DNA from 2 places in the Methylibium sp. Pch-M genome. Region 2 is predicted to be linked to the other one. Evidence: riboswitches for the same ligand, from Rfam matches in the RefSeq annotation. Region 2 holds a riboswitch; the other holds the start of a gene.
The links. Region 2 has a riboswitch for S-adenosylhomocysteine ahead of ahcY (adenosylhomocysteinase). Riboswitches for the same ligand answer to the same signal wherever they lie in the genome.

Region 1 (3,404 bases), 800 kb from region 2:
TCGCGCAGGATCTGCGGGAAGGCGCCTGCCAGGTCCCAGGTCTGGAAGAACGGGCCCCAGTCGATCTGCTGCGCGAGCTCGGCCAGGTCGTAGTTTCGGAACACGCGGCGGCCGACGAACTTCGGCAGCGGCGGCGCGTAGCCGTGCCAGTCGATCGGGGTCTTGTTGGCCCGTGCCGCGGCCAGCGAGACCATCGGCGTGGCCTTCTTGTTCGCGTGCTGCAGGCGCACCTTGTCGTAGTCGACCTTCAGTTCCTCGATGTACTTCGCGGCCCGCTCGTCGCTCAGCAGCTCGCTGCACACGCCCACGCTGCGCGAGGCGTCGGGCACGTAGACCACCGGGCCTTCGTACTTGGGGGCGATCTTGACCGCGGTGTGCACCCGGCTGCAGGTGGCACCGCCGATCAGCAGCGGGATCTTCTTCACGCGGAAGTAGTCGTCGCGCTGCATCTCGGCGGCCACGTGCTGCATTTCCTCGAGGCTGGGCGTGATCAGTCCCGACAGGCCGATGATGTCGGCGCCCTCGACCTTGGCCTTCGCGAGGATGTCCTGGCACGCGACCATCACGCCCATGTTGACGACCTCGAAGTTGTTGCACTGGAGCACCACGGTGACGATGTTCTTGCCGATGTCGTGCACGTCGCCCTTCACCGTCGCGATCACCACCTTGCCCTTGGCCTTGGCCTCGCCGCCGGCGTCGATCAGCGCCTTCTTCTCCTCCTCGATGTAGGGCAGCAGGTGCGCCACCGCCTGCTTCATCACGCGCGCGCTCTTCACCACTTGCGGCAGGAACATCTTGCCCTGGCCGAACAGGTCGCCGACCACGTTCATGCCGGCCATCAGCGGCCCCTCGATCACGTGCAGCGGCCGCCCGCCGTCGGCCCGGATCGCCTGCCAGGCCTCCTCGGTGTCGACGACGATGAAGTCGGTGATGCCGTGGATCAGCGCATGCGAGAGCCGCTCGTTCACGGAGCCGGCGCGCCAAGCGAGGCGGGCGCTGTCGTCCTTGGCCGCGCCCTTGGCGCGCTCGGCGATCTCGATCAGTCGCTCGCCCGGCGACAGCGGCGCTTCGCCTGGCTTGTACGCCGGCTTGCGGTTCAGCACCACGTCCTCGACGCGCTCGCGCAGTTCGGCATCGAGGTCGTCGTACACGCCCACCATGCCGGCGTTGACGATGCCCATGTCCATGCCGGCCTGGATCGCGTGGTACAGGAAGACCGTGTGGATGGCCTCGCGCACCGGCTCGTTGCCGCGGAAGCTGAAGCTCACGTTGGACACGCCGCCCGACACCTTGGCGCCCGGCAGGTGCTGCTTGATCCAGCGCGTGGCCTCGATGAAGTCGACCGCGTAGTTGTCGTGCTCCTCGATGCCGGTCGCAATGGCAAAGATGTTGGGGTCGAAGATGATGTCCTCGGGTGCGAACCCCACCTCGTCGACGAGGATGCGGTAGGCCCGCTCGCAGATCTCGATCTTGCGTGCGAAGGTATCCGCCTGGCCCTTCTCGTCGAAGGCCATCACCACGGCGGCGGCGCCGTAGCGGCGCACCAGCTTCGCCTGGTGGCGGAAGGCGTCCTCGCCTTCCTTCATCGAGATCGAGTTGACGATGCCCTTGCCCTGGATGCACTTCAGCCCGGCCTCGATCACCTCCCACTTCGAGCTGTCGATCATGATCGGCACGCGCGCGATCTCGGGCTCGGAGGCGATGAGCTTCAGGAAGCGCTCCATCGCGGCCTTGCTGTCGAGCATGGCCTCGTCCATGTTGATGTCGATCACCTGCGCGCCGTTCTCGACCTGCTGGCGCGCCACGGCCAGCGCCTCCTCGAACTGCCCGCCGAGGATCATCCGCGCGAAGGCCTTGGAGCCGGTGACGTTGGTGCGTTCGCCGATGTTGACGAACAGCGAGCGCTCGCCGATGGCCACCGGCTCCAGGCCGGACAGGCGCATCGGCGGCACGTTCGAGAAATCAGGAGCAGCAGCTGTCGACATGGCAGTTCACCGAAAGACGCGCCGCGCCGGTGCTGCGGCCCACCCGCAGCCCGCCGGTCGGCGGAGGGGTGAGCGCCGTTGCAGGGCAGCCCTTGCGGTGCCGCCGGCCCGAGCCTGGCGGTCCTCCCAAAGCTTGGGCGACCGTCGCAACGCTCCTCGAGCACCGGCGATTTTACGCGCGCCCGCGTTTACAAAGCCTCACCCAATACCCCTCCGCAGTCCGGCCGTCCCCCTTGTGCGGCACGCAGGGCCCGGGTGCAATGCCCGGCATGACACGCCTCTCTCGCTTCGCTCCTTCCTGCACGGCCGGGCTGCTTTGCCTGGCTCTCGCTCTGGCCGGCTGCGCCAGCCGCCCGGGGGGCCCCGGCACACCCGGCTCCGGCAGCTCGGGCTTCGGTGGCCTGTTCGGCTCCGGCCTGTCGCCCGCATTGGAGGCCCAGCGCCTGCGTCTCAAGGACGCGCTCAAGGGCACGCCGGTCGTGGTCGACAGCACCAGCGACCATCGTCTGCGCGTCGAGGTCCCGACGAAGCATGCCTTCGACCCGCAGCGCACCGCCGTCAAGCCGGCGCTGGCCGCGGTGCTCGACCAGTTCGCGACCGGCTTCAAGCCGCACGCGGCGACCACCGAACTGCAGATCGGCGCCCCGGCCGACGACAAGGCCTCGGGCCGGACCGTCCGGGACCGCGCCGCCAGCGTGCGCGACTACCTCGTGGGCCGCGGCGTGCCGATCTCGCGCATCGTGGGCCTGGGCCGGGCCGAAGGCGCCGGACTGGAACTGCTGGTCAGCGACCGCCCGGCCGGCAAGTGATGCGGCCGATGTGCGCGACGGCCCGGCGGCTGCGCGCCGTCAGGCCGTCTGCAGATCGCCGTCGGCCTCTTCGCTCAACTCGCTGATCCAGCGCTCCTGCCGTGCGCGCGGCCGGTAGGCGCTGACGCGCCGGGCGATCTCGGCGATGTGGTCCGGCGTGGTGCCGCAGCAACCGCCGGCGATGTTCAGGAAGCCGGCCCGCGCGAACTCCTCGACCAGCCCGCCGGTGATCGCCGGGGTCTCGTCGAAGCCGGTGTCGCTCATCGGATTGGGCAGGCCGGCGTTCGGGTAGCAGGAAATGAAGGTATCGGGTGCGGCCTTGCACAGCTCCTCGATGTAGGGCCGCATCAGCGTCGCGCCGAGCGCGCAGTTCAGCCCCACGGCCACCGGATGCGCATGCCGTATCGAATGCCAGAAGGCGCTGACGGTCTGGCCACTGAGAATGCGGCCCGACGCATCGGTGACGGTGCCGGAGATGATGACCGGCAGGCGTTCGCCGGTGTTCTCGAACAGCTCGTCGATCGCGAAGATCGCCGCCTTGGCGTTCAGCGTGTCGAAGATGGTCTCGACCAGGAAGAGGTCGGCCCCACCCTCGAGCAGCCCCTCGCCC
Region 2 (3,404 bases):
ACTTGCGCAGCCGCACCCAGTCGGCCGCCGCGCGCCGCTCGACCGCGCCACGGTCGATCAAGCGCTGCGCGGCCGAGCGCGTCGGCGCCAGCCCGCGCTGAACGAGAAGCTGATCAACACGTGGCATGTGGATGAACCGAGTAGACGCCGCGGACCCGGCTCCGCCGGCCCGCCAGCGTCGCCCCCTCGAGGGGGAGCGGCGCAGCCGCAACGGGGGTGGGCGTCAATACCAACGGGGGTGGGTGTCAATACCTATAGGTGTCGGCCTTGTACGGACCGGACTTGCTGACGCCGATGTACGCGGCCTGCTCGTCGGTCAGCTCGGTCAGCATCGCGCCGACCTTCTTCAGGTGCAGGCGCGCGACCTTCTCGTCCAGGTGTTTGGGCAGCACGTAGACCTTGCCGGCCTGGTAGCTCGCGCTCTTGGTGAACAGTTCGATCTGCGCGATGGTCTGGTTGGCGAACGACGAACTCATCACGAAGCTCGGGTGGCCGGTGGCGCAGCCCAGGTTGACGAGGCGGCCCTTGGCGAGCAGCGTGATCTTCTTGCCGTCCGGGAAGACGACGTGGTCGACCTGCGGCTTGATCTCGTCCCACTTCAGCTTCTCGAGCGAGGCGACGTCGATCTCGTTGTCGAAGTGGCCGATGTTGCAGACGATGGCCTCGTCCTTCATCGCCGCCATGTGCTCGTAGCGGATCACGTTCTTGTTGCCGGTGGCGCTGACGAAGATGTCGGCCTTGTCGGCGGCGTACTCCATCGTCACGACCTTGTAGCCTTCCATCGCGGCCTGCAGCGCGTTGATCGGGTCGATCTCGGTCACCCACACCTGAGCGCTCAGTGCACGCAGTGCCTGCGCCGAGCCCTTGCCCACGTCGCCGTAGCCGGCCACGCAGGCCACCTTGCCGGCGATCATCACGTCGGTGGCGCGCTTGATGCTGTCGACCAGCGACTCGCGGCAGCCATAGAGGTTGTCGAACTTGCTCTTCGTCACCGAGTCGTTGACGTTGATCGCGCGGAACAGCAGCGTGCCCTTGGCGCTCATCTCGTTCAGTCGGTGCACGCCGGTGGTGGTTTCCTCGGTCACGCCGATGATCTGGGCGCTCTTGCGCGTGTACCAGGTCGGGTCCTGCGCCAGTTTGGCCTTGATCGCGGCGAACAGGCAGGTCTCCTCTTCGCTGGTGGGCTTGGAAATCACCGACGGGTCCTTCTCGGCCTTCTGGCCCAGGTGCATCAGCAGCGTCGCGTCGCCGCCGTCGTCGAGGATCATGTTCGGGCCTTCGCCTTCGCTGCCCTTGGCGCCGAACTCGAAGATGCGGTGGGTGTAGTCCCAGTAGTCCGCGAGCGTCTCGCCCTTGTAGGCGAACACCGGCGTGCCGGCCGCCACCAGCGCGGCGGCGGCGTGATCCTGGGTGGAGAAGATGTTGCACGAGGCCCAGCGCACCTGGGCGCCCAGCGCCTGCAGCGTCTCCACCAGCACGGCGGTCTGGATCGTCATGTGCAGCGAGCCGGTGATGCGCGCGCCCTTGAGCGGCTGGCTGGCGGCGAATTCCTGGCGGATCGCCATCAGGCCGGGCATCTCGGTCTCGGCGATCTTGATTTCCTTGCGGCCCCAGTCGGCGAGCGACAGGTCGGCGACGTGGTGGTCGTGGGTGGGGGCGGGCTTGAGGACGGCGCTCATGGACAGGTCTCCGTGGTTCGGGTGACCACAGGCCAGGGACGCGAGGGGAGTCGGGTGCAACTCACCGGCGGCCTTCGGGCCTGCGGGTGAGCGCCGTTGCATCGGGGGATGTCTTTCGAGCCTGGCTCCCGGGCGGGAGTCGCAACGCTCCTCGAAAGAGCGCGCATTCTAGCGCGGGCGGCGACAAGTCCGGGCTTGCAGAGGGGGCGCCCGGGCGTCACGCGGCGCGCTGCGCGACGATGCGCGGCCACGGCATCACGAACACGCGCCGCGCGATCTCCGCCGACAGGCCTGCCGGCTCGGCATGGTCGATGCGCACGCGCAGGCCGTCGGGCTCGTGGGCCAGCACGGTGACGTGGGCGTCGGGCAGGATGCCCAGGCGCGCCATCTCGCCCACCAGGTCGGCGCGGTCGTCGCTGATCATGCTGACGCGTCCGCCCTGCCCGGCGATGGTGGCCGCCAGCGACTGGCCGGCGATGCGGCGCAGGACCTGCGGGCCTTCGAGCCCTGCGTCGCGCTGCGGGATCGGGTGGCCGTGCGGGTCGGTGCGCGGATCGCCGAGCAGCCGCGCCATCGCCTCGACGGCATCGGCGCTCAAGGCGTGTTCGCGCTTGTCGGCCTGGGCCCGGATGTTCTCGATCGGCACTGCCTCGACATCGTGCAGGTAGGTCTCGAGCAGGCGCAGCGTGCGCACGAGCTCGGTGGCGCGGCGCTCGCCCTCGGGCGTGAGCGCGATGCGATCGCCCCGCCACAGCAGCAGCCCGCCGCGTGCCAGCCGCGCGAGCGAACGGCGCGTCGTCGCCGCGGTCACGCCGAGCCGCTCGCCGAGCAGCGCCGTCGTGAGCGCCAGTCCCTCCTCGCGCTCGGCGAGCAGGGCGTCCTTGAGCAGGTCGTCGTCGATCGCGCCGTTGCGCGTGCGGCGCTGCGCCCAGCGCTGCCACAGCACGCCGCGCCGCGGGGCGAGCAGCAGCGTGAGCACGAACAGGCCGCTGGCCACCAGCACGATCGCCGGTCCCGAAGCCACGTCGAGGTGGTAGGAGCCGTAGAGCCCGCCGACCCCGCTGAAGGCGCCGATCGCGGCCGCCACGCCCATCATCGGCGCCAGCCGGCGGGTCAGCAGCCACGCCGTGGCGCCGGGTGTCACCAGCATCGCGATGACGAGCAGGATGCCCACCGCCTGGATCGAGACGACCACGGTCGCCGACAGCAGCACGGTGAAGACATAGTGCAGCAGCCGCGTCGGCAGGCCCGCGACCTGCGCTGCCACCGGGTCGAAGCTCCAGAACTGCAGGCCGCGGAACAGCAGCGCGACGGTCGCGAGCACCAGCGCGCAGCCGACCGCCGTGTGCTCCAGGTCGGCGGCGCTGACGCCCAGCACGTTGCCGAGCAGCACGTGGAAGAGGTCGATGCCGGTCGGCTTGACGATGCTGATGATGGCCAGGCCGAGCGCGAACGCCGCGGTCAGCACGATGCCCATCGCGGCGTCGAGCTTGATGCCGGAGCGCTCGATGAAGGTGATCGCCGAGCCCGACAGCACGCCGGCCGCGAGGGCGCCCCACAGCACGCCCTGTTCCTTGGCGGCCAGCCAGCCGAGCGCGACGCCGAGCAGCACGCAGTGCGAGATGGCGTCCCCCATCAAGGCCTGGCGCCGCACGACGAGCAGGCAGGACAGCACCGACGCGGTCACGCCGATCAGCAGCACGACGAGCAGGCCGTCGCGCATGA

Region 1: linked by a shared signal. The riboswitch ahead of metH (methionine synthase) and the one ahead of ahcY (adenosylhomocysteinase) in region 2 are both predicted to bind S-adenosylhomocysteine.

What each region holds. Positions count from the first base shown of each region.
Region 1 covers NZ_CP029606.1:2,091,787-2,095,190, reverse strand. The annotation lists gene metH (methionine synthase) at 1-1,985, opposite strand, end outside; S-adenosyl-L-homocysteine riboswitch at 2,049-2,149, opposite strand; gene C1M51_RS10085 (hypothetical protein) at 2,255-2,794, shown strand; gene C1M51_RS10080 (homocysteine S-methyltransferase family protein) at 2,834-3,404, opposite strand, start outside.
Region 2 covers NZ_CP029606.1:1,292,693-1,296,096, reverse strand. The annotation lists gene C1M51_RS06105 (TlyA family RNA methyltransferase) at 1-127, opposite strand, end outside; gene ahcY (adenosylhomocysteinase) at 246-1,679, opposite strand; S-adenosyl-L-homocysteine riboswitch at 1,761-1,838, opposite strand; gene C1M51_RS06095 (metal ABC transporter permease) at 1,897-3,404, opposite strand, start outside.